One region of the Mesorhizobium sp. B2-3-5 genome, then DNA from elsewhere that is predicted to be linked to it. Evidence: predicted binding sites of a transcription regulator. Region 1 holds the regulator's gene; the other holds the start of a gene.
What was found. Region 1 encodes HrcA, which represses chaperone genes, less so after heat shock. Its sites were predicted from a motif close to GTTAGCACTCNCNNNNNGNGAGTGCTAAC; they were not measured.
Positions count from the first base shown of each region.

Region 2: the regulator HrcA is predicted to act here: its motif matches at 2,602-2,630, upstream of groES (co-chaperone GroES).

Region 1 covers NZ_VFVX01000003.1:301,350-315,925, forward strand. Annotated here, with positions in the region: gene FJ958_RS06145 (Ku protein) at 1-619, opposite strand, end outside; gene FJ958_RS06150 (ferritin-like domain-containing protein) at 747-1,253, opposite strand; gene FJ958_RS06155 (hypothetical protein) at 1,652-1,792, shown strand; gene FJ958_RS06165 (DUF1850 domain-containing protein) at 2,389-2,772, opposite strand; gene FJ958_RS06170 (TRAP transporter permease) at 2,769-4,889, opposite strand; gene FJ958_RS06175 (TAXI family TRAP transporter solute-binding subunit) at 4,950-5,906, opposite strand; gene FJ958_RS06180 (YciI family protein) at 6,164-6,532, shown strand; gene FJ958_RS06185 (RNA polymerase sigma factor) at 6,540-7,787, shown strand; gene FJ958_RS06190 (glutathione S-transferase family protein) at 7,809-8,435, opposite strand; gene cysK (cysteine synthase A) at 8,646-9,626, opposite strand; gene FJ958_RS06200 (LysE family translocator) at 9,805-10,422, opposite strand; gene FJ958_RS06205 (sorbosone dehydrogenase family protein) at 10,713-12,062, opposite strand; gene FJ958_RS06210 (hypothetical protein) at 12,190-12,387, opposite strand; gene hrcA (heat-inducible transcriptional repressor HrcA) at 12,469-13,551, opposite strand; gene rph (ribonuclease PH) at 13,708-14,424, shown strand.
Region 2 covers NZ_VFVX01000027.1:24,492-39,067, forward strand. Annotated here, with positions in the region: gene FJ958_RS24105 (hypothetical protein) at 166-381, opposite strand; gene groL (chaperonin GroEL) at 453-2,081, opposite strand; gene groES (co-chaperone GroES) at 2,139-2,453, opposite strand; gene FJ958_RS24120 (hypothetical protein) at 2,779-3,126, shown strand; gene FJ958_RS24125 (usg protein) at 3,140-3,418, shown strand; gene FJ958_RS24130 (phasin) at 4,143-4,604, opposite strand; partial or broken gene FJ958_RS32185 (IS110 family transposase) at 4,942-5,084, opposite strand; gene FJ958_RS24135 (mandelate racemase/muconate lactonizing enzyme family protein) at 5,342-6,541, opposite strand; gene FJ958_RS24140 (D-2-hydroxyacid dehydrogenase) at 6,541-7,452, opposite strand; gene FJ958_RS24145 (aldehyde dehydrogenase) at 7,449-8,954, opposite strand; gene FJ958_RS24150 (ABC transporter permease) at 8,984-9,727, opposite strand; gene FJ958_RS24155 (ABC transporter ATP-binding protein) at 9,777-10,544, opposite strand; gene FJ958_RS24160 (ABC transporter substrate-binding protein) at 10,609-11,607, opposite strand; gene FJ958_RS24165 (dihydrodipicolinate synthase family protein) at 11,659-12,579, opposite strand; gene FJ958_RS24170 (ABC transporter ATP-binding protein) at 12,722-13,825, opposite strand; gene FJ958_RS24175 (sialidase family protein) at 13,812-14,576, opposite strand, start outside.

The DNA of each region.
Region 1 (14,576 bases):
ACTTCGCCTTCTTCTTGTCGATGATGAGCTCGGCCAGATCGGTCATTTCCTGATCCGTCTTCACCGCCTCGATGTCGCCGAAGACGGTATCAGGCTGGCGCACGGTGTTGTCGTAGCGCAACGTCGTCAGCAACATGCCCTTGCCGAGCGGCTCGATGACCACGGGACGTTCGCGCCGATAGAGCACGATGCGGGCCAGCCCCGCCATCTTCTTGCCGGCCATGGCGTCGCGGATGACGGCGAAGGCTTCCTGCGAGACTTTATCGGCCGGTGTGACATAGTAGGGAGTATCCAGGTAGATCTGCTCGATGGAGGATTTGTCGACGAAACCGTCGAGCCCCATCGTATGCGACGACTCGATCTGTACGGCCTCGATCTCGTCTTCCTCGATGTGGATGAAGTCGCCACTGTCGTCTTCGTAACCCTTGATCTCGTCGTCGTCCCCAAGCGGCTTGCCGGTTTCGGCGTCGACATAGATACGCTTGACCGTGTTGCCGGTCTGGCGGTTGAGAATGCGAAACGAGACTTTCTCGGCATGAGTGACGACGTTGGTCAGTTCGATGGCGCAGGTGACCAGCGAAAGCTTCAGGTAGCCTCTCCAGGCCGGACGCGGCGCCATGACGATTCCTGTTGAGAAAGACGATTCCTGTTAAGAAAGATGAGGTGCAACGGACGACGGCGCAACCGGTTCCAATCCGGTCGGACCAAGGCCGGCGCGACTGCCTCCGGCCTTGGCCGTCAGCCCCTTACTCGGCGGCCTGCAGGTTGATCTTGCTTTCCGCCATTTCGGTCAGCTTGCGATCCGTCGCCTGCTCTTCCTTGAGGTTCCTGGCCAGCAGATCGGCGCAGTCGCTGCGGCCAAGCTGCTTGGCCCAGGCGATCAGCGTGCCGTAGCGGGTCATCTCGTAGTGCTCCACCGCCTGCGCCGAAGCGATCAGGGCAGCGTCCAGCACGTCCTTGTCGTCGATATCGCCGCTTACCTCGTCGGCCTCCTCGAGGATGCCGTCAATGGCCGGGCAGTTGACCGTCTTTGCCTTCACGCCCTGCAACTCGAATACTTCCTCGACACGTTCGACGTGACCCCTTGTCTGCTCGAGATGTTTTTCGAAGCCGGCCTTCAGCTGCGCGTCGGTGGCTTTGTCGATCATCTTCGGCAACGCCTTCTCGATCTGTTTTTCGGCATAATAGATGTCGCGCAGAGTATGCACGAACAGGTCGTCCAGCGTTTTGATGTCCTTCGAAAAGAAGCCCATGGTTTCAGCCTTCCATTGCTCTTGCGGTTTCGGGATTGTCGGCCTGCCCTCGGCAGTGCCCGTCGAGCCGGCATGCCGGCTCCAAGGGTCAACGTCCGGTGCATGGGCCGGTTCCGGTCCCCATTGGCAGGAGGCAAATGAAATTCCGGCGGCCGTCTGGAAGTTGAAACAGAACCGCGCGCGGGCGACATTCAAACGAAACATATGTGATGCAAAAGTCACACCGGCGAAAATGGCGACAAAAGGCGTCGAAACACCCCGAATCGGCCGCATTCCGGCCATGAAGCAACGGGTTTTCGACCAGAAATTAACATCACGTTCACCGACTATTCACGCCTCGATGCTATCATTCCCGCAAATCGGAAAGGACATCCGAAAACGGGACAGGGACAGGTAAAATGAACTTCCTCACGCACCTCATCGGCTATGCCGCCGCCATCCGCGAATTCGTCGCGCCGACCTATCGGCCCGAGCGCTATTACATGCGCGGCCCCGGTCCGGCTTGCGCCCGCCGCGGCACGTCGCTGGGCGCGCACTGACCATGACGTTCGAGAGCCGCCACAACAGCCGCATCTGCAGGCCGGGTGCCGACTCCCGCGCCACGACCTATCGCGCCGAGCGCCCGATTTTCGCCGGCAGGCGGCGTGCGACATCGCCACGTCTTTGATGCCGCCTCCGGCTGGCTTGGTGTCACGGGACACGAGCAGCCGAGGCACCCGTGACCGATCCTCCCCAGTCAAGCCGGACCAAGTCAAGCCGTCCCAAGCCAGGCCGCCCACCTGAATCCTTCGACGCAAGCCATCCGCTGATCGTCTTCGATGGCGCCTGCGTGCTGTGCTCGGGTTTCGTGCGCCTCGTGACCAGGCTCGACCGTCAGGAACCGATTCCGCTTCGCCAACGCGCTTCGGCGAAGCGCGTTCCGGAGACACGGGCCGCGCACCGACAGCTACGAAACCAGTCTCGTTCTTATTGATGGCGCTGACTTCACACGGCTCGACAGCTTCGTCGCGGTCATTGGCTGAAGACCATCCAGTGTTCAGCGGGCGAAACGACATAACCGGCTAACGGCATGGCTGGCTGGTTTTGAGATGGAAGGTCTGCGGGATACACACCCGGTCGCCGGGACGATCACGGGCTACCGCGACTGGCTTGTGCTGGCGGGTCCGCAAGCCTCCAGCACGATCGCCCCGCCCGCCGTCTTGCCAAGTTCCCGGCAGCCCTGAGGGGTGCACAGCGTCCACCCATCGCCAGTCGCCCCGGAGGCGGCTAGCACGACGCGGCGCTGCGTACCGATCCTGGGCGCGTAGACCCACCAGCCGCCGCGAAGCACCGCGCCCTCGGGTGGCTCCATGCCGGCGCCCGAGCCCTCGATGCGCGCCTCGACGACTTGCAGGCCGGAAGGCGTCACCCTCCAGTCTTCCTCCCAGCGCGTCCGTTCGACCGAATGCGTCCACGACAGGGTGAAGGCGGCGGCAGCCAGCGCCACTGTCTTGCCGGCGGCCAGGATGCAGAGGCTCAAGGGATCGTCGGCCCGGGAGCGCCGGACACGGTGCGGGTGCGGTACCAGTGCGCGCCCACCACCAGCAGCGACAGGACGAAGCCGGCCTCGTCGGTCAACGGCACTGCCGCTACGAGCAGGAAGGCGGCGGCGGCCGCTGCGAACCGTTCCCATACGGTCAGCCGCGTGCGCAGGAAGCCGATCACGGCCGCCCCCCACAGGCCGATCGCCAGCACGGCCTTGACGACGATATAGGCGACTGCGGGCCAATACCCGACCGCCGCCGACAGTGGGCCGCCGTCCTGCAGCATGAGAGCCGGCGTGTAGACGGCCATGAACGGCACGACAAAACCGGCGGCGGCGACCTTTATGGCCTCGAAGGCGATTTTCAATCCGCTTTCCCGGGCGATCGGCGCGGCGGCGAAACAGGCAAGCGCCACCGGCGGCGTCAGATCCGCCAGGATGCCGAAATAGAACACGAACATGTGGCCGACCAGCAGCGGCACGCCAAGCTGGAGCAGCGCCGGCCCTGCGATCGAGGCCGTGATGATGTAGTTTGGAATGGTCGGAATGCCCATACCCAGCACGACGCAAGTCACCATCGTCAGGACAAGCGACAGGAACAGGCTGGACTGGCCGATGGAGACGATGAAGGCACCGAAGGTCGTCGCGACGCCGGTCAGCGTCATGGTGCCGACAATGACGCCGACCACGGCGCAGGCAATGCCGACCGGCAGCGCCGTGCGCGCGCCTTCGGCCAGCGAATCCCGGCAGGCGATCAGCGTGTCGCGCCCGCCCGAGACGAAGAGGTTTGCCACGATCAGCACGGCGGCGGCGACGAGAATGGCGTTGATGCCCATCTTGAAGAAGCTGGCGGCGACCAGACCCAGACCGATCCAGAAGGCGGCGCGCAGGATGGGCGAGGGCAGCCCGAGCGCCACCGAGCCGCCGAGGATCAGCAGCACCGTCATGGCGAGTCCGATCGTGCCGGCATAGAGCGGCGTGTAGCCCGAGAACAGCAGGTAGATGAGGACGGCCAGTGGCAGGATCAGGTACCAGCCTCGGCGGAATGCCGCGAGCGGCGAAGGCAATTCGGCCCGGGACAGGCCAAGCAGATTGTGTTTCCCGGCTTCGAGATGCACCATCCAGAAGGCCGAGGCGAAATAGAGCAAGGCGGGAATGATCGCCGCCTTGACGATTTCGGAATATTCGACGCCGAGCGTCTCGGCCATGATGAAGGCGACCGCGCCCATCACCGGTGGCATGATCTGTCCGCCCATCGAGGCCGTGGCCTCGACGCCGCCCGCAAAGGCGGCGCGGTAGCCGAAGCGCTTCATCAGCGGAATGGTGAACTGGCCCGTGGTGACCACATTGGCGACGCCGGATCCTGAGATCGTGCCCATGAGCCCCGATGCGATCACCGCCACCTTGGCAGCGCCGCCGCGTGCATGGCCGACGAAACCCAGCGAGACGTCCGTGAAAAGCTTGATCATGCCGGCGCGTTCCAGGAATGAGCCGAACAGGATGAACAGGAAGATGTAGGTGGCCGAAACATAGATCGGAATGCCATAGATGCCTTCCGTGCCATAGGCCATCTGGTCGACGACTTGCGAAAAGTCGTAGCCGCGATGGTTCAGCGGCGACGGCAGATGCTGGCCGAACAGCGCATAGAGAAGAAAACACCCGGAGATGACCGGCAAGGCCGGCCCCATCATCGCGTAGGCAGCAGCGAAGACGGTGACGAGCGCGATGACGCCGAAGATCAGGTCGGCCGTGTTCAGGTCGCCGGCGCGCAGGATCAGCGCCTGGTATTCGAGATACTGGTAGGCGGCGACAGCGACACCGGCCAGGGCCAGCGCCCAGGCGAGCGTCCGTCCGGCGGCGCCCAGCTTGCGCGCGGACGCGACGAGCGGGAAAGCCAGCAGCATCAGGAAGCCGACATGGGAGGCGCGCAGCACCTGACTCGGGATGCTGAGGATGTGGGCGGCCGTGGCAATCTGGAACAGCGAGAAGATGACCGCGATCCAGAACAGCAGCCGGCCTTCCCGCGACGGCGCGAAACCGCCACCGGTCGGGTCGTGGAAATCTTCCGCCGTGGCCTCTGTTCTTGTCTCGATGCCGGCCGCTGTCTGAGCCATGGGACTTGCGCCTTCAATCGGCCGGGAGCCGGCCGCCCGGTCCCCGGCCATAGCCCCTTGTCACATTATGCCCTTTTCCTTGTAGTAGCGCGCGGCGCCCGGATGCAGCGGGACGGGCAGACCCTTGATCGCGTCCTCGAGCTTGATCGACTTGGCGGCATTGTGCGCGGCAACCATCTGGTCGAGGTGCTCGAACAACTGTTTGGTCATCTGATAGGCTTCCTCATCCGACAGGTCGGAACGGGTAACCAGGATGTTCGTGATGGCCAGCGTCGGGATGTCCTGCTTCTGGCCCTGGTAGGTGCCGGCGGGAATGGTCGCCGCCTGGAACGGCGCGCCCAGCTTCTGGGCGACCTCGGCCGGAACCGCCACCACGGTGATCGGCAGCGATGAAGCAAGGTCCTTGATCGACGCGACGCCGAGCCCCGCCGACTGCAGCGTGGCGTCGAGCTGGCGGTTCTTGATCAGTTCGACCGATTCGCCGAACGGCAGGTATTCGGTCCTCGACAGATCGCTGTAGCTCATGCCCAGCGCCCCGAAGATGGCGCGCGCGTTGAGTTCGGTCCCGGATTTCGGTGCGCCGACCGACAGGCTCTTGCCCTTCAAGTCGGCGAAGGACTTGATCCCGGACTCCTGGCTGGCGACGATCTGGACGTAGTTCGGGTATATGGCCGCGATCGCGCGCAGCTTTCCGAGCTTTTGCGGGAAACCGGCATCGGCGTCGCCTTCGGCGGCGGCTTTCACCGAATCGCCGAGCGCGAAGGCGATCTCGCCCTTGCCCTGCTCCAGAAGGTTCAGGTTCTCCACCGAAGCCTTTGTCGCCTGGACCTGGGTACGCACGCCCGGAATGGTCTTGCCGTAGATTTCCGAAAGCGCGACGCCGAGCGGGTAGTAGACTCCGGACGTGCCGCCGGTCAGCACGTTGATGAACTCGTCGGCCCTGGCACCGCAGATACCCACGCCCAGCGAAAGGGCCACCATGCCAGCCGCGATGAACTTCGTTCTGAAAAAGAGCACGTGTTTTCCTCCCTGGAATAGCGACAACCGCATCACCTCCTCGACGCGGACCGGCCCGAGTTTAGACGGCGGGCCGCAAATGCCAACCCGCAAATGTGCCATTAGACGAACGGTTGAGTGGATCCGGAACGCCTGCCGGCTTGCGCAAGGCGCGACCGCGGCCGAAAGTTTTCCGCAACCTGTCGAAATCGGTCGCCGCCGCGCGACATACGTTCGGCCCGCAACGGAGCGGCCTTCGAAACCACGGGAGAAGACCCATGCGATACATGCTTTTGATCTACAATGACGAAGCCGCGATGGCGAATACGCCGAAAGAACAGACCCAGCAGGCCCTCGCGGCCTACGGTGCCTATACCGAAGCTTTGAAGAAATCCGGCGCGTGGCTGGCTGGCGAACGGCTGCGCCCGACCCAGGCGGCCACTGCGGTGCGGATGGCCGGCGCCAAGACCAACGTGCTCGACGGCCCTTATGCCGATACCAAGGAGCAGCTTGCCGGGTTCTATATGATCGAGGCGGCCGACATCGATACGGCCATCGAATGGGCGGCGCGCTGTCCCGCCGCCAGCACCGGCACGGTCGAGGTACGGCCCATCTGGGAAATGACAGAGTACATCACCGAGCAATGAGAATGTGATGGACGATCGTTCTGAGAAGGCATGGGCGGCGGCCGAAGCAGCCGCCCGGCAGAGCTACGGCAAGCTGGTCGCCTGGCTCGCGGCGCGCACGCGCGACGTCGCCGGCGCCGAGGACGTGCTGGCTGATGCGTTCGCGGCCGCGCTCGAACGCTGGCCGCGAACCGGTGTGCCCGCGCAGCCGGAAGCCTGGCTGCTGGCCGTGGCGCGGCGGCGCCGCGTCGATGCGGTGCGCCGGCGGCTCACCCGGGAGGCTGGCCGCGAGCATCTCAAGCTGATTGCCGAAGAGATGGAGGCGCGCATGACCGACGAAGACCTGCCCGACGAGCGGTTGCGCCTGATGTTTGCTTGCGCGCATCCGGCGATCGAATCGGGCGTGCGCGCACCGCTGATCCTGCAGACCATCCTCGGCTTCGATGCCGCGACGATCGCTTCGGCGTTTCTCGTCTCACCGGCAACGATGAGCCAACGCCTGGTACGCGCCAAGGCCCGTATCCGCGAAACCGGCATTCCGTTCCGCGTGCCGGAGCGGACCGAGCTTGGCGAACGGCTGGACGCCGTGCTGGAAGCGATCTACGCGGCTTTCGCCGAAGGCTGGTCCGATCCGGACGGCACCGAGACGCGGCGCCGCAATTTGGCGAGCGAAGGCATCTGGCTTGGCCGGCTGGTGGCCTCGCTTCTGCCTGACGAGCCGGAGGCGCTTGGCCTGCTTGCATTGATGCTGTTTGCCGAGGCGCGCCGGCCCGCGCGACGCGATGCCGCCGGCGATTATGTGCCGCTGACCGCGCAGGATTGCGCGCTGTGGGATGATGTCTTGATCGACGAGGCCGAGGCCCTGCTTGGCCATGCCGCGACCAAGGGCGTCATCGGCCGCTATCAGCTCGAGGCAGCGGTGCAGTCGGCCCATACGACGCGACGGCTGAGCGGCCGTATCGACTGGGCCGCGATCAGGCAGCTCTACGATGCGCTGTCGATGATATCAGGTTCGCCCGTCGTGGCGATCAACCGCGCGGTGGCGATCGCCGAGACAGACGGGGCGACGGCAGGGCTGGCCGCGCTTTACGTGCTGGGTGATGACAAGCGCCTCGCCGACTATCAACCCTACTGGGCCGCCCGCGCAGGTCTGCTGGCCAGGCTCGGCAATGTGGTGCATGCGGCCGAAGCCTATGACCGGGCCATCGGCCTCGAACGTGATCCGGCGCTGCGCCGCTTCCTGCAGGCAAAAAGAGCAGCACTTCCCAAAAACTGAAGGGCGATGCTGCTGGCCTGCTCAGGCCGGCCACATCTGGTGCGAGGCGTTGAGTTTCCGCATCAGCGCATGTCCGCGCAGTTCGCCCCACAGGCGTTCGATGTTCGGCCAGGCCACGCGTGCCTTGCCTATGTCGGGATGCCAGGCCACCAGCATCACCAGATAGATGTCGGCCACCGACATCGCCTCGCCGGCCAGCCAGTCACGGCCGGGCAAGGCGGCGTCGATGACGGCAAAGCCGCGATCCATCTCGGCGACGGCGGCCTGCTTGACGGCTTTGGCGCCGTCGGCATCGGCCGTGTAGCGCGGCGCGTAATAGAAGCGCAACATCGCCGGGTAGATCACCGACGACATGAAGGCCATCCAGCGCAGGAACTCGGCGCGCGCGGGCGCGTCGATCGCCGGTGCCAGGCCAGCCTCGGGGTGGCGCTCCGCAAGCAGGATGCAGATCGCCGCCGATTCGGTGATCGAGCGGCCGTCCGGCAAGGTCAGCACCGGCACCTGGTTCAGCGGGCTGATCTCCAGGAAAGCCGGATCGGGCCGGTCGGTCTTCGGCACGTCGATCTGCTCGAAGGGTGCGTTCGCCAGCGCCAGCGCCGCCTCGATGACAAAGCCGCCGCTGCCGGGACGCGTATAGAGCTTGTACATGAAATCCTCCCCCGGCCGGAAACAGGCCGCCAGAGATTTGCACCGGAAGCGGTGTTCCGCTCAAGCTGGTGGTGGCAGCCAGGAGCACTTTTTCGGCGGTCCAGGCTCACCATGCGGGGCGTTGGCGGGACAGCACCCCCTCTGCCCGGTAGGGCAGAGGGGGCGCGAAGGAACTCGACTGACGGGGTTCTGATCCCGGCGTAAGGAACCCTAAGCCCCCAGCCCCTCAAACAGGATCGTCGACAAATAGCGCTCGGCGAAATCGGGGATGACCACGACGAGGGTCTTGCCCTTGTTCTCCGGCCGCGAGCCGATGACGATTGCCGCCTGCAGGGCCGCGCCCGACGAAATGCCGACCGGCACGCCCTCGAGGCGGGCGACGAGACGCGCATTGGCGACGGAATCCTCATTGGAAACCTTGACGATCTCGTCATAGATCGTGGTGTCGAGGATCTTTGGCGCGAAGCCGGCGCCGATGCCCTGGATCTTGTGCGGGCCTGGCTGGCCACCAGACAGCACCGGCGAGGCTTCCGGCTCGACGGCGACGACATGCAGCGAGGGCTTGCGCTTCTTCAAGACCTGTCCGACGCCGGTGATGGTGCCGCCAGTGCCGATGCCGGCAACGAAGATGTCGATCTCGCCCTGCGTGTCGTTCCAGATTTCCTCCGCTGTCGTCTTGCGATGGATTTCCGGATTGGCGGGGTTTTCGAACTGCTGCGGGATGACCGCATTGGGGATGGTCGCGGCCAGCTCGTCGGCCTTGGCGATGGCGCCCTTCATGCCTTTCGGGCCTTCGGTCAGCACCAGCTCCGCGCCAAGCAACGCCAGCATCTTGCGGCGCTCGACCGACATCGTCTCGGGCATGGTCAGGATCAGCTTGTAACCTTTGGCGGCGGCGGCGAAGGCGAGCGCGATGCCGGTGTTGCCCGAGGTCGGTTCGATCAGCGTCGTCTTGCCGGGCGAGATCTTGCCGGCCGCTTCCAGCGCCTCGATCATCGCCACGCCGATGCGGTCCTTGACCGAGGCGATCGGATTGAAGAATTCGAGCTTGGCGACGAGATTGGCAACGATGCCCTTCTCCTTGGCGAACTTGTCGAGCCGTACCAGGGGCGTGTCGCCGATCGTGTCGGTGACGGAATTGTAGATGCGGCCGCGGCCGGGGACGCGGGCGGAGGTGACGGGCTTGTTCATTGGTTTCGCTCCCAGGATTTCAGGCAATTGGCACCAGCCGGCAAGATAGGGCCTTCGGCCGCGCAAGATAGACTGTCGGCCGAAAATATCCGAGTAGGGCTTGTGTCTAAAACGCTTCCGCCTTGGAAAAGCGTTTCGGGGCGACGCCTGTTTCTGGAATGGATTCGCTGAAAGCGCCCTATTGACGGGCGGCGATCGCTGCCGCGGCGCCAATCATGAACCCCGCCGCCGTGCGGTTCAGGGTCTTCAGCGCGCGTGGCGATTTCAGGAACCAGCGCGCCTTGGCGGCGAGCGCCAGGTAAGGCACCAGCACGGCGAACAGGACGACGACCGTCAGCGCCGCGAGGATACCATAATCGGCAAGCGTGATCGTCTTCAGGTCGACGATGGTCGGCGTGATGGCGAGGTAGAAGATCATCGTCTTCGGATTGCCGAGCGTCACGGTAAGGCCGGCGGCGAAGCTCGACAGCAATCCGGCCTTGCCGTTTTTCGCTTCGACGGTTTCGGGTGTGATGCCGGCGGTCCAGAAGCGCCAGCCGAGGAAAGCCAGATAGGCGATGCCGGCCCATTTGATCGCCAGGAACACCATGCCGAAGGTTTGCGCGACGAAGGCGAGGCCCAGCACCACGGCGGTCAGATAGGTGAGATCGCCAACCATCAGGCCGAAGGACATGGCGAGCGACGAGCGAAAGCCGGAGCCCAGCGCACGCGCGACGAGCGCCGTGATCCCGGGGCCGGGAATGGCGGCGGCGATGCCGAGAGCGGCGCTGTAGGCGAGAAAGCCGGTGAGGGTCATGACATGTGTCTCAAATCAGCATGTCTTGTCGCATGGTATGGACCGCAGTTGAATTTCCTGGAGCTGGAATCCATTGCACCAGACATCGCGGTCTTCGCCTTATGAAGCCCGCTCATCCGGCCGCTTCGCGGCCACCTTCTCCCCGAGGGGGAGAAGAGCCGGGCCTCAAGGTTGGTGACCTCCTCTCCCCACGGGGAGAGGTCGGATTGTCCCGAATTGCTCTTCGCAATTCGGCTGGCAATCCGGGTGAGTGGGACTGCTCTGCTCAAGCAAGACTCCTCAGGAACGGCTCAGGAACGGCCGGCCCCGTAGGTCACGCGCCAGATCGTGCCGTTGCCGTCCTCGGTCACGATCAGCGCGCCGTCGCTCGCCACCGCCACGCCCACCGGCCGGCCCCAGACCTCACCGTTTGAGATGACGAAGCCGGTCATGAAATCCTCGTACTCGCCGGTCGGCTTGCCGTCCTTGAACTTGAGCCGGACGACCTTGTAGCCGGTCCTGTTGCCGCGGTTCCATGAACCATGGAGGGCCACGAAGGCGTCGCCCCTGTATTCCTTGGGAAACGCCGTGTCGGCAGGCAAATCCTTGCCGTCGTAGAAGGCGATGTTGAGCGGCGCCGAATGCGCCTGCATCAGCACGTCGGGAATATCGGTCTTGCCGGCAAGATCGGGGCGCGCGCCTTTGTGGCGCGGATCTTCGTTGTTGCCGATATAGTACCAAGGCCAGCCATAGAAGGCGCCCTCCCTGACAGCGGTTGCATATTCGAACGGCACATTGTCGCCGAGCGCGTCGCGCTCATTGACGACGCACCAGAGCGCGCCGGTCGCCGGCTGCACCGTCATGCCGGAACAGTTGCGCAGGCCGGTGGCGACGATGCGGCCGTTCTTGCCGTCCGGGTCGAAGGCCCGCACGTCGGCGCGGCCTTCCTCGGCACCCCAGGTGGCGCCGAGCGGCTTCGACTTCACCCACGCTTCGAGGCCCCCATCCGGCTTCCTGCTCATATCCTCGGCGACGTTCGAGCCGGAGCCGACCGAGAGATAAAGCGTCCTGCCGTCAGGCGAAAAGGCGATGTCGCGCGTCCAGTGGTGGTTCGAGGGAATGTTGTCGACGATGGTCTGCGGCTTGCCGGAGGCCTTCAGCGCGCCCTTGCGGTAGGCAAAGCGCACGATGCTGTCGCTGTTGGCGACATAGACCCATTGCGGGTCGTCGCCCGGCGGATAGAAAGCAATCCCATAGGGCTGGTTGAGATTGCCGGCAAAGATGCCTTTCTCGGCGGGTTTCGCGCTGCCCTGGGTCAGGCGGTAGACACGAAGCTGGTTGGCTTCGCTGTCGGCGACGAACAGGTCGCCATTCGGCGCGATGCGCACGACGCGCGGATTGTCGATGCCGGACGCAATCAGCTCGGCCGAGAATCCGGGCGGCAGCCGTGGCTTTGTATCGGCCGGCATGTCGGCAAGGCCGGCGCTGTTCGAGGCCGATTTGGTGGCATACGGTTTCGGCAGGTCTTCCGGCCTGATCAGCCGGCGCACCCCGGGTTCGTCGGCGCGCCAGTCGCCGAAGGCGGCCGCGCCTCTTAGGACGGGTTGGTCGGCGGCCAGGACCGAACTGGCAATCACAAGGCCAACCGGGATGGCGGCCATTGAAGCAAATCGGATCATGGGATCCTCCGCAACGTGTCGGCAATCGGTTGCCACGGCCAGCGGCAACGGCTGACCATCGCGATTGTTCCACGCCACACGCCGAGTTGAAGCGGCGCCGGAGCGGCGGTCAGGCCTCCGTGGCGTCGAGGTCGCTGTCGAGGCGCCTTTCCAGTTCGACGAGATCGGCCGGCAGCGGCAGGCCCATGGCGCGCATCTCGCGCAGTTTTTCGCGCAGCTGCTCCTGCACTTCATGCGCGTCTTCCGGCTGGTTGACCATCTCCTCCAGCAGCAGGCTGATCTGGGCCTTGAACGATTCGAGCGCCATTGTTTTTCTCCTTGCGGCCTGTTCGTTCGGTATCGCACTCGAAAGTGCGTCGACATCCCGGTCAGGTCGGGCCGAAATACCTTACCGCAGCATGCGGGAAATTAACTGCGCGGTATAGTCGACCATCGGCACGATGCGGGCATAATTCAGCCGGGTCGGGCCGATGACGCCGAGCGCGCCGACCACGCGGGCATCCTTGTCCCGGTAGGGCGCGACCACCAGCGATGAGCCCGACAGCGAAAACAGCTTGTTCTCCGAGCCGATGAAGATGCGTACGCCCGATCCCTGCTCGGCAAGGTCGAGCAGCTGGATCAACCCGTCCTGCGTCTCCATATCCTCGAAAAGATGCCGCAGCAGTTCGATGTCGGCCTGCGCGGTGACGTTTTCGAGCAGATTGGCGCGGCCGCGCACGATAAGCCGCGCCGGCAGACCGCTTTCCGCGCCCGCCCATACCGCCAGGCCCTTCTCGACGAGGTCCTGCGACAGCGTGTCGAGAGCTGCCTTGGTCTCTTCCTTGATGCGTGCGATCTCGGTGCGCGCCTCGGCCAGCGTGCGCCCGCGAATATGCGCGTTGAGGAAATTCGAGGCTTCGTGCAGTTGCGAGACGGTGATGCCTGCCGGCAGCTCGACGACACGGTTCTCGACGTCGCCATTCTGCGACACCAGCACGGCAAGCGCCTTGGTCGGCTCCAGCTGGATGAACTCGATGTGCTTCAGCGCCACCTCGTTCTTGGCGGCCAGCACCAGGCCGGCGCCGCGCGACATGCCCGACAGCATCTGGCTGGCCTCGGTCAGCATCTGCTCCAGCGTCGCGCCCGAGCCCGATGCCCGCACCTGTGCCTCGATGGTGCGGCGCTCCTCGTCGGAGAGGTCGCCAAGCTCCATGAAGGCGTCGACGAAGAAGCGCAGGCCGGCTTGCGTCGGCAAGCGGCCGGCCGAGATGTGCGGCGCGTAGATCAGCCCGAGATGTTCGAGGTCGCTCATCACATTGCGGATGGTGGCCGGCGACAGCGAGGAGGGCAGGATGCGCGACAGGCTGCGCGAGCCCACGGGCTCGCCATCCCTGAGATAGGAATCGACGATGCGCCGGAAGATGTCGCGTGAGCGCATATCGAGCGATTGAAGCGCAAGCGGCTGCGAACCGGGATCGATTGCCTTGGTCATTTCGGCCGAAAACCTCCTTGTCGAGGATATAGACTTCGGCGCGCCGCGCAACCCGGTGTCTGTGTCGGATCACCCAGTCCGTTTTCCTTTGCGCGCTGCCCCCCATGCGTCTAAAAGCCGGCCACGATTTCAAAAAACTGACAGAAAGCAGGCCGAATGCGCCCCTCCAAACGCCAATTCAACGAAATGCGCGCCATCTCCTTCGAGCGCGGCGTCTCCAAGCACGCCGAAGGCTCGTGCCTGGTGAAGTTCGGCGACACCCATGTTCTGTGCACGGCAAGCCTCGAGGAGAAGGTGCCCGGCTGGATGCGCAATTCGGGCAAGGGCTGGGTGACGGCCGAATATGGCATGCTGCCGCGCTCCACCGGCGAGCGCATGCGCCGCGAAGCCTCCGCCGGCAAGCAAGGCGGCCGCACGCTGGAGATCCAGCGCCTGATCGGCCGTTCATTGCGCGCCGTGGTCGATTTGCAGGCGCTGGGCGAACAGCAGATCACCGTCGACTGCGACGTCATCCAGGCCGATGGCGGCACCCGCACCGCGTCGATCACCGGCGGCTGGGTGGCGCTGTACGACTGCCTGCGCTGGATGGAAGCCCGGCAGATGGCCAGTGTCTCGAAGGTGCTGAAGGACCATGTCGCGGCGATTTCCTGCGGCATCCATGACGGCCAGCCGGTCATAGATCTCGACTATCTCGAGGATTCCTCGGCCGGCACCGACGCCAATTTCGTCATGACCGGCAAGGGCGGCATCGTCGAGATCCAGGGCACCGCCGAGGGCGAGCCTTTCTCCGAGGACCAGTTCGCCGCCCTGATGGGCTTGGCCAAGAAAGGTATTTCGCGGCTGGTGAGTTTGCAGCAGATGGCGGTGGCGTAAGATTTTTGGACGATTAAGGTTGGCGATCCTTCCCACCCCCCTCTGTCCTGCCGGACATCTCCCCCGCAAGGGGGGAGATTGGCAGTTTCGCTGGCCGTGCCTACCCGTCAACGTTGAAAATTGGCGGAAGCAGTCAATACCGCTGATCTCCT
Region 2 (14,576 bases), on a different contig from region 1:
TCAATGGTGCGCCTTGCAGCCATTCTCAGCCAGTGCTTGAGCTTTGAGAAGAGCTGTTCGAACGCATTGAGATCGGGCGAGTATTTCGGCAGGAAGAAGAGCTTGGCGCCGGCGGCGCGTGGCCCGGCGCACCGCCGGCCTTTGTGTGAAGGGGCCAGATTTCGCTCAGCTTCGCGCGGATGCTTCGGCGGCCGACACCTGCTGTGCGGCAAGAAACATTAGCGCCGAGGCGACGGTCCGGCGGTTCCACCCGGCAGACTCGGCCGTGTCGAGCAAGTCTGTCAGCAGCGGCTTCAGCGCGCTTCGGCATTCGGCCTCATGGGCCAGGAATTCGCTTGCCGGATGCGTCGGGGGCGGAATCGAGCCACTGCCGCTCATCATATTCATGAGGGCCTCCCATTGTTGTTGGCGAAGCGCCCGCTCCCGGCCGGGAGCGGGCTTCCGTCTGCGTCTCAGAAGTCCATGCCGGCGCCCGCCGGCATGGCCGGGGCGGTTTCCTTCTTCGGCTTTTCGGCCACCATCGCTTCCGTGGTGACCAGCAGGCCGGCTACGGAGGCAGCGTCCTGAAGGGCCGCGCGCACCACCTTGGCCGGATCGATCACGCCTTGGCCGTAGAGATCGCCAAATTCGTTGGTCTGGGCATTCCAACCCCAGCCGAACTCGCTCCTTTCGCGCAGCTTTCCGACGATAATTGAGCCCTCGGCGCCGGCATTCTCGGCGATCTGCCGAACCGGCGTTTCGATCGCGCGACGCACGATCTCGACGCCGGTTTTCTGGTCCGGGTTGTCGGTCTGCACAAGGTCGAGCGCCTTCGCGGCCCGAAGCAGTGCGACACCGCCACCGGGCAGCACGCCTTCCTCGACGGCGGCCCTGGTGGCGTGAAGGGCATCGTCGACGCGGTCCTTGCGCTCCTTGACCTCGACTTCGGTCGAGCCGCCAACGCGGATTACCGCGACGCCGCCGCCAAGCTTGGCTAAGCGCTCCTGCAGCTTTTCGCGGTCATAGTCCGACGTCGTTTCCTCGATCTGCGTCTTGATCTGGGTAACGCGGCCCTGGATTTCTTCCTTGCGGCCGACGCCGTCAACGATGGTCGTGCTCTCTTTCTCGATCACAACCTTCTTGGCGCCTCCCAGCATCTGCAGCGTTACATTCTCAAGCTTGATGCCGAGGTCTTCCGATATCGCGGTGCCACCGGTGAGGATCGCAATGTCCTCCAGCATGGCCTTGCGGCGGTCGCCGAAACCGGGGGCCTTGACGGCCGCCACTTTCAGCCCGCCGCGCAGCTTGTTCACGACGAGCGTCGCCAGCGCCTCGCCCTCGACATCCTCGGCGATGATCAGCAGAGGTTTACCTGACTGGACCACGGCTTCGAGTACGGGCAGCAGAGCCTGGAGGTTTGACAGCTTCTTCTCGTGAACCAGGACATATGGCTCGTCGAGCTCGACACGCATCTTGTCCTGATTGGTGATGAAATAGGGCGAGAGATATCCGCGATCGAACTGCATGCCTTCGACGACTTCAAGCTCGGTCTCGGCGGTCTTGGCCTCCTCGACGGTGATCACGCCTTCGTTGCCGACCTTCTGCATCGCCTCGGCAAGGAAGCGGCCGATCTCCGCATCCCCATTGGCCGAGATGGTGCCGACCTGGGCGATCTCGTCGTTCTTGGTGACCTTGCGGGCGTTCCTCTTGAGTTCCTCGACCACCGCATCGACCGCCTTGTCGATGCCGCGCTTCAGATCCATCGGGTTCATGCCCGAGGCGACAGCCTTCGCGCCTTCGCGCACGATCGCCTGGGCAAGCACGGTGGCCGTCGTGGTGCCGTCGCCGGCGATGTCGCTGGTCTTCGAAGCGACTTCGCGGACCATCTGGGCGCCCATGTTCTCGAACTTGTCCTCAAGTTCGATTTCCTTGGCGACGGTGACGCCGTCCTTGGTGATGCGCGGGGCGCCGAACGATTTGTCGATGACGACGTTGCGGCCCTTGGGGCCGAGCGTGACCTTCACCGCGTCGGCGAGGATGTTGACACCGCGCAGCATGCGCTCACGGGCGTCGGAATGGAATTTGACTTCTTTGGCAGCCATTGGATCACTCCTTCACTCTAGGCAGCTTTCATTGACTGGTTGGATTCCGAGAAGCCCTCAGGCGGCCTTCTTTACTTGCGCGGTCTGCTCGATCACGCCCATCACGTCGCTTTCCTTCATGATGATGAGGTCTTCACCGTTGAGCTTGATCTCGGTGCCGGACCACTTGCCGAACAGGATACGGTCGCCGACGTTGACGTCGAGGGGCACGAGCTTGCCGCTCTCGTCGCGGGCGCCCGGACCGACAGCGATGACTTCGCCTTCCTGCGGCTTTTCCTTGGCAGTGTCGGGGATGATGATGCCGCCGGCCGTCTTCTCCTCGGCCTCGATGCGGCGGACCAGGATACGGTCGTGCAGTGGACGGAACGTCATATCGTTCTCCTTCAGGACAAACAGATTGCGAGAAGCTCCTCCGCTCCGGACCGGCAGGACCGGAGCGGGCCTCGCGCGACCCTTTCGGCATCGCGCGCATGTCGAGTTAATTTTGCCTTCTTCTACTTTCAAGGGGCGCCGCAAAATTTTTAGCACTCTCGACCGTCGAGTGCTAGCCTGCTGAAAACATGCGGTAAATTCGATCGTGCGAACCAAATGAGAGGCTTGAATTCGCTATTGAGCTGAACAAGATTAATCGGCGCCCGGCACCGCCGGGACCGCTGAGACAAGCCAAACAAGGAGTTTTTGGATACGGAGGACAGAAATGAACCGACAGACGCTTTCGCCGATTATTCCTTCCCTGACTCGCGAAATATCAGATCTTTCGCTCGACCGGCTGCTGTCGCCGGCCAGCCATTTTCAGCACCCGTGGGACGTGCTGGAGGACGGCTCGCTCGACCTGTTGGAAAAGCGGGCGATCCTTTCGTCCTGGGCATCCGACGCTTGCGCCGTGGAATCGATGCCAGCGCTGCGCCAACCACCGGGCACCGAGCGGCCGGTTTGCTTCGACGACATCATGGATGCGTTGCGTCGGCTGGATACCGCTGCCCCGCCGCCTCGCAGCCCCGCCGATGACGACCACCGGCAGCTGTTCGACCGTCTGAGCGCGTGAGGCGCGGAAGGCGATGGCGAGCGCGGTCAGCAGGGAATTCCGCTTGCAGATGAATGGCTACGGCTTGACCACTGCCGAAATCCACTACTATCTGCCCGACCATCCGAACCTGCTGCAGCTTTACGTCTGGCAGGACTACGATGTCGCCCCGGATTTCCCCGCGCTGAGGGACTTCCTGGGCTTTTGGGAACGCGAGCTGGAGGGTGGCTTGCACTCTGTGCGCGTCGCCCACCATGGGCTTATCGGGCCATCCGAATGGCGGGCCGTCGACGGGATCATCGCGATCAATTGAAGATCACCCCGGCGGCGCGCCAAGGGCGCCCGCAAATCATCATCGCGTGCCTGCTGCAGGCAGGCGAGGATGGCGGCTTTTCACGACCTTGACGATGGCTTCCGCCGGGCCTAGGCGTCCAGGCTCGGAATCCCCAGGCCGGTGCTTGAGAGACCGGCAAGGTCAAGGGGCGCCGCTTCCTTGGCGTTCCTCGTATCTATGTTGCTCAAGGGAGGATATAGCTATGAGAACCCCGTTTGACTTCGGTCCCTGTTCCGGTCGAGCATCGACTTCGATCGGATCCTCATCGAGATCGCAGCCGCCAAGGCGATGCCCAAGGGCACGACAAACAAGATCGAAGCCGAGAAGCAGGCCGCCTGAGGACGTTCCTGTGACGGCGTGACGCGATTATGCCGGACCGTCAGTGTGAGGTCGGGTTCTTGCCGCCTCAAGAGCCTTGATGGCGTTATAGACGGCCTGACGCTTGGACTCGGCGGGCTCGTTGGGATGGAAACGAGCCTGCCCCAGCCGGGTGAAAGCCACCGTCAGGTCGGCAACACGGTCGCGTCCTTGCTGTCCACTTCCTTCCTCTCGATCCTGGGAGGGTCGATCGGGTTACCACGGCAACTGATAAAGCTCACTGTTTAGGCGACAGAGTTCCTTTGCTTCGCCACGCTTCGGGGGAAAATGGACGAAGACCGGCCGGCGCGAAGAGCCGGTCTTCGTCTCCCATCGCGTGAGGCAGTCAGGCCGCCTTAAGCCCCTTCAAAGCCTTCTCGAAGGCGGACTTGACCGGCTTGGATACGTCCTCGACGGCTTTGGTCGTGACGGCTTGGAGTTCCTTGGCCTGCTCGACGGCCGTTTCAAGCTGCTTGCGGACAAAGGCGATTTGCAGGTCAATGAATTCGGACGGCGACTTAACGGCAACCAGGGCTTCAAAGTGCGAGAAGGCGGCTTCAGTATTGGCGCGCAGAACGGCAATTGTCTTCAGCGACACATCGCCGCCAACGGCTTTGGCCGTTTCGAAGCTCGACTCGAGAGCGTTCTGGGCGTCTTCAGAGCCCGCCTTGAACCTGGCAAGAACTTCTTTTGACTGTTCGACGCCTCTTTCAGCTGCAGCGCGGAACTCAGCCGCAGCCTTGGACGGGTCAAAGGTCGGCAACGCGGCGCCTTCGATAGTATCAGGGGTCTTTTCAGCCGTGGACATGGTTCCATCCTTCCGTGGGCAGCCCCAAAACGCCTCCTCAATTTATGAAACCCGCTCGAACCGATAGCAATGCTTTTGTGCGCTGCACTATGAATTTCTTCCCTTGCGGTAACTACGCGCTGAAGGCAGGGCCATCGCATGAGACGTGGCACCCACAAGGTTCGAACTTGTGCCCTGCCTTTGCGGAGGGCAGGCTGTCTTGATTGGCGACGTTCGCGCTTTCGCTGAACGTCGCCGAAAATAGAAGAGAGTTTGCTCGATAGTGGGTCTCACGATTTAGCGGTCCTCCGCGACCAATCGCCCGTGCATGTCAAGCGCCCCACTGGCCACGATGCAAAGTAAGCCCGAAGCAGGCCGCGACGACAGGCAAGCCGCGGGAAGGGAAGTCTTGTCGATCGCCGTCATGAAGGAGAGCGCCGTCACCGGGCCGACCCCAGGGTTCGCCATGCAGCGGCGGCATGGATCACTGCGCGCGATGATCTTCTAGTGTTGTGACCCTCTTATCACCGTGATCGAAAGTGATGCGCAGACTTGTTCGTCCCATGTCATTGCCACAGGTCTGTTGCCGTTGATGGGCAGCACCGGGACGAATAGGCCAAGAGACGACGGTTGATCGAGCTCTTATCCGCGGATTGGCTACCGCAGTTCCGTAACTCAGATCGGGGCAGCGCTGATCGCGGCTTATCGCGTTGCCGCAAAACGTCGGTTTCGACCAACATCCGCGACCGAATTTACCGTCAGTCCTGCCAGTAGCTGTCCGGGGGAGGGCCCCAGTCGGTCAGTACACAGGAATAGACGGCGGTCTCGTCAAACGGATAACGCGCTTCCATCTCCGGGGTGAGCGTTAGGCCGAGCCCTGGCGCGGTTGGGCGGATCAGCCTTCCGTTCTCTATACGGCCCTGGTCGCCGATCATCTCGGCGCCTAGCGGAAAGTCGAGCATCGGGTATTCGACCAGGGTACCGCCGGCTGCGAAGGCCGCGTGGTAGCTCGCCATGATCGCAGCCGCCCCGCCCCAGGCGTGCACCACAACGCCGGTGCCCTTGGCCTTGGCTGCCTCAAACACCTCCATTACCGCCGAAATTCCACCCATGACGGATGCGTCGGGCTGGACGAAATCATAGACGTCGGCGTTGATCCGCTCGATCATCTCCTTCGGCGTGGTGACGATCTCGCCGCCGCAGACCGGAACGTCAATTCGCCCGCGCAATTCGCGAAAGGCGTCGGGTTGATCGGGGCCGAGCGCCTCCTCGACGAACACCATGCGCTGGTCGGTGATGGCGTGAACGGCCGTGACGAAGGCGACTACGTCCTCGACCGCCTGCGGCGGATCGGCAAGGTTCTGGCACATGTCGACACCCACTTTGATGCCGCGCCGTCCGGCCTCCTCAAGCACCCAGGCAGTGCGCAGGATGTCACGCTTGACCGAGCGGATCTTGTAGATCTCGATGCCGAGCGAATTCAGCATGTCCATCTCGCGAAGGAATTGGCTCTTGGCGTCGCAACAACCGCCCGAGCCGTAGATCTGAATGGACGAGGCCCGCGCGCCGCCCAGCAGTGTGTAGACCGGAATGCCCAGGCTCTTGGCCTTGGCATCCTGCAACGCGATCTCGAACGCCGCTATGACGTGGCGGGCCGCCCCTTGAAGAGACCAGTAGTCGCACAGACTGCGAAGGTCCTTGACCCGACGGTCAATGTCGAAGCCATCGCGCCCCAACACCTGCGGACGGCACAGGTCGACGATCGATTGGAACACCAATGGCGCGAAGACTGCGAGATAACCTTCGCCAAGCCCGGTCACGCCGTTGTCCAGCGTGACCTCGACCATGCCGATGGTGCGCTTGGGGCCGTTGGGAAAGCATTCCTTTATTTCCGGATCGTCGGCGTCGGCGTAGGGCGACGACAGCAGGACGCAGCGAATATTGGTGATTTTGACCATCAGTATCCTCTTGAGAAATTGACGATGCCTTCGAGCGGCGCACCGGCACGAAACCGCGCGAGGTTCGCCAGGAAGACATCGATCTTGCGGTCAAGCTCGTCCATGGTGCCACCGCCGGAATGCTGCGTGAGGATGATGTTCGGGCAGGTCCAGAATCTGTGTTGCGCGGGCAAAGGCTCATCGCGAGTGACATCGATCACCGCGCCTCCCAGCCGGCCTGTCTCCAACGCGTCGGCAAGTGCATCCTCATCCAGGATCGACCCTCGCCCGAAATTGCAGAAGACCGTGCCCTGGCGCATCGTTGCAAGACGGGCGACACCGAACAGCCCCGCGGTGGCAGGGGTGGAAGGCGCCGTGCAGACGACAAGATCAGCGTCGGCAAGAGCGCTGTCGAGCGCTTCCAGCCCGCCGGCGCGCGTGATCGGCGTGATAGCGCACCCAAAGGGTCCCAGCAGGTCCGCCAGCCGCTGGTTGATCGCGCCGTAGCCGAACAGGACGACGCGTGCTCCACGCAGGACCCTGAGCCCGGTCCGGATCGGATCGCCGACCCAACGCTTCTGCGCCTGGAGCCCGACAAGCCGGTCAATTCCTCGGTAGAGTGCGAGCACGCCTGCAAGCGCGGATTCGGCGACCGGATCGGCGAAGAAGCCGGCAAGGTTCGTGACCACAATATCACCATGGCTGCGCGCGCGGTCGAGCCCGGCATATTCGCCGAAGCCAACGGATTCCAGCTGCATCCAGCGCAGGTTCGCATTGGCCACGACCATTTCCGGGTCCGGATTGCCAAACACGATGGCGCAATCGCATGGCTCATGCGCCGCCACCAGCCTGACGGGTAGATCACCGGCGCCTTGCCTCAGCCTCGCCACCTGATCGTCCGAAAATACACCGCAGACGCCGATCTCCATCATCGGGATGCCGCTGGAATCTTGGTGCTGATCCAGATCGTCTTTGTCTGCAGATACTGGTCCATGGCCTCGGTGCCATTGTCGCGCGCCAGCGAACCGGAACGCTTGTAGCCGCCGAAGGGTGTCTTGACGTCGCCTTCAGAAAAGCCGTTGACCGAGACCGTCCCGCAAGGCAACCGCCGCGCCATATGGATGGCGCGGTCGATGTCCTTGGTGAACACAGTCGCGTGCAAGCCGTAGTCGGTGTCGCGCGCGATCCGTAGCGCCATCTCCATTCCGGCCACGGGTAGGATGCCCAGGACAGGGCCAAAGATCTCCTCGCGGGCAATGCTCATCGTGGGCGTCATGTCGGCAAACACAGCGGGCTCGATGAAGCAGCCTGGCCCTGTCTTGCCGCCGCCGGTCAGCAAGCGGGCGCCTTCGGCCGATCCGCGCTCAATGTAGCCCATCACACGCGTCTGGTGTTCGGCGGTGACCATGGCGCCGATGTTGGTGGCGGGATCGAGTGGATCGCCGACACGGAATGCCTTGGCGCGGACTGTGACGCGGTGCGCGAACTCCTCGGCCAAGCTGCGGTCGATGAGCTGCCGCATGTTCGCGGAACAGTTCTGTCCGCCATTCCAGAACGCTGACATAGCGGCATGCTCGATCAGGTCGTCAGTGAGATCGGCATCATCGAGTACGATGAACGGGCTTTTGCCGCCCATCTCCAGGCCAATCATCTTCAGATTGCTTTCGCCGGCATAGCGCAGGAAATAGCCGCCAACCTCGGTCGACCCGGTAAACGAGACGATGTCGATATCGGGGTGACGGCCGATCGCCTGACCCGTGGTTTCGCCGAGGCCGGGCAAGACGTTGATCACACCATCCGGGATGCCGGCTTGCTGTGCCAGTTCGGCAAGGCGCAGGACGGATAATGGCGTCTGCTCGGCGGGCTTCACCAGGACGGAGCAGCCGGCGGCGAGCGCGGGCGCCATCTTCCAGGCCGCCATCAGCAGTGGGAAATTCCATGGCAGGACCAGGCCGACGACGCCGGCAGGCTCCTTAACGATAAGCGCCAGTGCATTCTCACCCGTGGGTGCGACCTTGCCGAATGACTTGTCGGCGAGTTCGCCATACCACTGGAAGAAGTTCGGAACCTCGCGCCCGATCTCGTTGGCACAGTCGGTGACGGTTTTGCCGCTGTCGATGCTTTCGAGGACGACGAGTTCGTCAGCATGGGCGCGTACGAGGTCGGCGAGCCGCAACAGCGCTTCCTTTCGAAACTCGGGAGCCGCCCGCGACCAGGCACCGTCGTCGAAGGATCTGCGGGCAGCCCTGACGGCGCGATCAACATCGGTGCCGCCGCAGTGCGCCACAGCTGCAATGACCTGGCCGGTGGCCGAGTTGATGGTATCGAATGTCGCACCATCGGCCGCCGCGGTGAACTTGCCATCGGTGAAGGCGAGACCGTTCGGGGCCAGCTTCGAAGCGATCGCATGGGCGCTGTCTTTGCTCAGGGTCACGTCTTGTCTCCGTCGGATGCGTTGAGAGTTCAGTGTGACTGGCGCCGCACCGAGATGTGCCAGGGAATGAGAAGGCGTTCGGCGAGCGTCACCACGCCGAATAGAGCGAGGCCCAGGACTGTCAGGAAAAAGATGCCCGCGAAGGCAAGGTCTGGACGCATGTTGCCGGTGACGATCTGGATGTAGAAGCCGAGCCCCTGGTCCGAGCCGATGAACTCCGCGATGGCGGCGCCGACCGTCGCGTTGATCGCGGCGTATTTGAAGCCGACGAAGCATTGCGGCAGCGCGGCCGGCAGCCGGACCTTGACGAAGGTGCGCCATACGCCCGCGCCGGTCGAGACGCTGAAGCGCGACAGCTCCTCGCTAAGCGAGCTGAACGCGAGAATGGCGTTGAGTACGATGGGAAAGAAACAGACCAGAAAGACGATGATGACTTTTGGCAGCAGGCCAAAACCCAGCCACGAGATGAAGAGCGGAGCGAACGCGATCTTGGGCACCATTTCGACGCAGACGAAAAACGGATAGATCGTGCGGCGCAGGACAGATGAGAATGCGATGGCGAGGCCGAGCGGTAGCGCCAGAATGACCGCCACCCCGTAGCCTAGCAGCACCTCCACGCCGGTGATCCAGGTGTAGTAGAGCAGCCTGTCGATATCCGCCCAACCCTTCATGACGATGACCGAGGGGGGCGTGAGGATGTAGCGGGGGATTTCGAACCAGACCGTTGCGTATTGCCAGACCAGGAAGAATGCCGCGAAGAAGGCGATGGACATCCAGGACCGCGCAATCCAGCGGGCGGCGCGCTCCGGTGACGGGTGTCGATCAGAGGACGCCATAGCCGCGAAATATCTCCTGTGCCTGCCGGACGTAGCCGATGAATTGCGGGCTGCTCTTGGCCTCGAAATCGCGCGGAAAGGGCAGATCGACGGAAATCATGCGTTCGATGCGTCCGGGACGCGGCGTGATGATGGCGACGTGGGTCGAGAGCTGGATAGCCTCCTCGATCGAGTGGGTGACGAACACAACTGTCGGATGGCGTTGCATCCACAGCGCCTGCAGGTCGGTGCGGATTGCTTCCCGGGTCATGGCGTCGAGCTTGCCGAGCGGCTCGTCGAGCAGCATGGTCGCGGGCTGATGCACCAATGCCTGGCAGAACGCGGCACGCTGCTGCATCCCGCCGGAGAGCTCGTGCGGGTAGCGTCGTTGGAAATCCTGGAGGTGGACAGAAACAAGCAATTCGTCCACGCTGGCGCGATGGTCGGCCAGCGACAGGCCTCGCAGTTCCAGCTGCAGCTCGATGTTTCCTCGCACGGTGCGCCACGGCACCAGCGTGTTGTCCTGGAACATTATGCCGATGTCGGTCTGCGGCCCGGCGACGGTGCGCCCGTCGATGGCGATGCGCCCTCTCGTAGGGTTGAGCAGTCCGGCAATCATGAGCATGAGGGTGGATTTGCCGCATCCAGACGGCCCGAGCAGCGAGACGAACTCACCCTTCTCGACCTTTAGGTCGACCGGTCCGAACGCGTGCAGGGCGCCGGGGCCTGATCCGAACACTTTCTGCACGCCCTCAAGTTCGATAAGCGGATTCATCGGTCCAATCTGTTACTGCACGGCGCGAGGACCGGAGTGACGGCAAGCCACTCCGGTCCGCCGATTACTTGACGAAGTCGTTGGTGTAGAACTGCGTGGCCGCGACCTTGGGGTCGAGGTCATTGTACTTCTTCATGAGGGTCACCATGCTTTCCCAATCGGAGGGCACGTTGAGGCCGAGCGTCTTGTCCTTGTTCGCGGCCGAATAGAGAAGGCTGAGCGTCACATCGAGCACGGCGCGGGCCTGCGCTTTTCCCTCGTCCTCGTTCATCGTTCCCCCGACGATGTCGCCGATTGCCGCGATCGCCGCATCAGGATTGGCCGCGGCCGCCTTGTATGACTTGATGGTCGCCTGCACGAACCGTTTCACGAGGTCCGGGTTTTTGGCGACCATCTCCTTGCGAGCCACGATGCAATATCCGATCTGGTTCACTCCATAGCTCGAATAAGGAAAGACCACCGGCGCGGCTCCGCCGTTCTTCTTGATCTCGGCCGGCTTGTCGTCGATGCCGCCAAGCATTCCCACCGCGTCGCCGGCACCTTGCAGATAGCTTGATACGAGCGCGCCATCAGGCACATTGGTGAGCGTGATGTCGGAAGGCGCAAGGCCGGCCGTGGAAAGGACGATCGGAAAGAACGTGTTGACGCCGGCATTGGATGTGGTGAGCAGCTTCTTGCCCTTGAGGTCGGATATCGTGGTGATGGCAGCGTCGGGACGAACCAATATCGCATCCGATCCCATCGCGTCGATCACCGCGACCGAGATCAGCGCGGCACCCTGCGAGGCGAGGTTCACCATCGATCCGCACGAGCCATAGGAAAAATCGCTGTCGCCGTTTGCGACCAGGCGATGAGCGGAGCCCGAACCGTTGCCTGAACGGATATCGAGATTGATTCCGGCATCCTTGTAGAAACCCTTCACCTTGCCGAGGGCGAAGCCGGCATGGGAGCCGTAATACATCCAGTTGAGGCGTAACTTCACATCGTCGTCGGCTTTGGCGGCGCTGACGAGCAACATCGTGGTTGCCACGGCTCCGAGCATCAAATTCTTCAAATTGGTCATAGCAGTCGCTCCTTTTGGTTTGTCGCTTCTTGTTATGTTCCCTATGTTTTTCTAATTGGCCACGAGGCGTGGCACGCCCGCGGCCCGCATCATGTCAAGTGTCCTGGCACGATAGTTCTGGCGAATGTCACGCGTCGGCGGGCGGCAGCGGCTCGACGGCAGTCCGATCAATTCCATGCACAATTTGTCGAGATAGCCGTCACCGCTCGTGTAGCCTTTCTCGATCTCGACCCATAGCTTATAGAACGGCATGGCCTCCTCCACCATCATGCGCGCGATCTCGGTGTAGTTCTGCGCCTTGACCTCGTCGATCAGCTTTATTCCCCATTCCGGCCAGTAGTTGCACAGATGCACCTCGAAGGCTTGCGCGCCCAGAGACGGCATCGCCGAGTAGGGAAAGAACAGATTGTTGTCGATGATGGTGAAGCGCTTGGAGAAATTGGACGTGACGTCCTCGAACTCCATGGCGTCCGTTCGCGGCGTCGCCCATTTCAGCCCGACGACATTGTCGATCTTGGCAAGGCGGTCGATCATGCCGAATGACAGGCTCGTCGATGTCCAGAACGTATTGTAGACAATGATGCCGATGCGGGGCGCCGCCTTTGACGCAGCCATGACGAACTCCTCGAAATCGGCTTCCGTGTGGGTGAAGTAGAACGGGCACGAGACCTGCAGGAAATCAAACTCCATCGACTGCGCCGCCTGGGCCAGCCGCACCAGTTCCAGCGTGCTGGTCGATTGCCCGCCGAAGGCCAAGGGAACACGCCCCCGTGCTTCGTCGACAACGGTTTCGCCGACGCCGATCCGCTCCTCGAACGACATCGTCGAAAAGTCGCCCGCCGCCCCGCCAGCCAGCAGCGTGGCATATTCAGTGTTAAGGCCATTTTCGATCAGGAAGCGCACATAGGCCCTGATCGCCTGATGACTAACCGGAAAGCCGGTGCTGTCCTCGAATGCCGTGGGTATCGTCACGTAGCAACCCGCGAGGCGTGATTTCAATTTTTCGAAGTCCAAAGTCATCTCCCTTGTGCAGGCCGTAGGTCGCGCTGCTCGCCACTGCTCGTTTCGCGTTGACCGCGGCCTCTCCAGGCTTCTGGATTGACAGCAGCTGGATCTAAGGCTCTCGTTTAAGCGGAATTGCTCCTCCGTCCCGCGCGAACAGATGCGCCTTGCGCCAGTTCACGCCGATCTCGTATTTGCCCGCGCCGGAGCTTCTGTCGTTCTCGTCGCTCTGGCGCATGACCAATGCGCCAGCCGGATGCGCGGGCGCATGCAGGAAACTCTCCCCGCCAAGCCGTTCGACGAACTCGACATCGGCCAACAACCGGGGGCCGGCTGCTCGGCGCGCATTGAAATGTTCCGGCCGCAAGCCGACCACCACGCCGCCCGTCAGCGCTGTGGGGCGCTCTAACTCGAGTTCCACGCCGCCGCCGGTCGTCCCGGCGATCTGAAGCATCAGCCGTGTGCCTTCCACGCGCTCGATGAAGGCCTCGAGGAAGCTCATCTTGGGCGAACCCATGAAGCCGGCCACGAAGCGGTTGCAGGGCGCGTCGTAGATCTCTGTCGGGGTTCCAAACTGCTCGATCACGCCGTCCCGGAGCACGACAATCCGGTCGGCAAGCGTCATGGCCTCGGTCTGATCGTGCGTGACATAGATCATCGTGGCGCCCAGGCTTCGATGCAGCTTGGCAAGCTCGAGCCTCATCTGCACGCGCAACTCGGCGTCAAGGTTCGACAGCGGTTCGTCGAACAGGAAGACCTCCGGTTCACGCACGATCGCCCGGCCTATCGCCACGCGCTGCCGCTGCCCTCCCGAAAGCTCCTTGGGAAGCCGGCCAAGCAGCGGTCCAAGTTGAAGCGTTTCGGCAACGACCGCGACGCGCCGGTCGCGCTCGGCCTTCGGCATGCCCTGCATCAGCAGCGAGAACGCCATATTCTCGGCGACCGTCTTGTGCGGGTAGAGCGCATAGCTCTGGAACACCATCGCCACGCCGCGCTTTGCCGGCGGCACGCCGCGCATCGGCTTGCCGCCAATCACAACCGATCCGCCGCTGATCGGTTCAAGCCCGCAGATCATGCGCAGCAGCGTTGATTTTCCGCAGCCCGACGGTCCGATGAAGACCAGGAATTCGCCATGCTCCACGGTGAGATCGACACCATGGATGACCGCCTTTTCGCCGTACTTCTTGCTGACGCCCGAAAGTTCAACCTTGGCCATGGGATGGTCCTTCCTGGCGCCAGCCCTCAGCATCGGGCACGAGGACGCTGGCATGGATGCCCGTCACGCCTTCGCTATCCTGTGCGTAGTAGACGATGAACAGACTGCCATCTTCGCGCAGTGCGAGCGACGGATAGCCGAGATCCCGGTTGGGCAGACCCGAGCGCATCGCATGGGAGCGCGCCGGATTCCAGCTGTTTCCCTGGTCATTGGACATGTAGAGCGTGATGCCGAACGGCTCACGGCGCCGGCCGGCGACGCAGGCGATGCGGCCATCGGCGAGTTCAACCATGTCGGCCGGATAGTCGTGGATTCCCGTCGGCGACGGTGCGCTCCAGGAATGTCCCGCGTCGGTGGATGAGACGACATGCAGGACGCGGGTGAGATTGTCGCGCAGCAGCATGACGATGCGGCCGCCGCGCAGCAACAGCGGCGCCGGTTCCTCGAACTCATGGCCTTCGCCCGCCGCGACAAGTCGCGGCTTTGACCAGCTTTCGCCGCCATCGCTCGACCGCACGGTGAAAACCGCGGCATAGTTCGGCACATCGCAAAGCGGCAGCACGATGTCGCCGGCGAGCTCGACGCCGCCACGCATGCCGTATCCGCCACTGAACGGCGCCGTGTCGATGCGTGTCGACGCGGTGAAGGTCTTGCCGCCGTCGTGCGAACGATGCATCCAGGTTTCGCCGCCGCCGCGTGCCCAGGGATAGCGCTCGGCGATGGTCGCTTTTTCGGGCGTCCAATCAGCGAG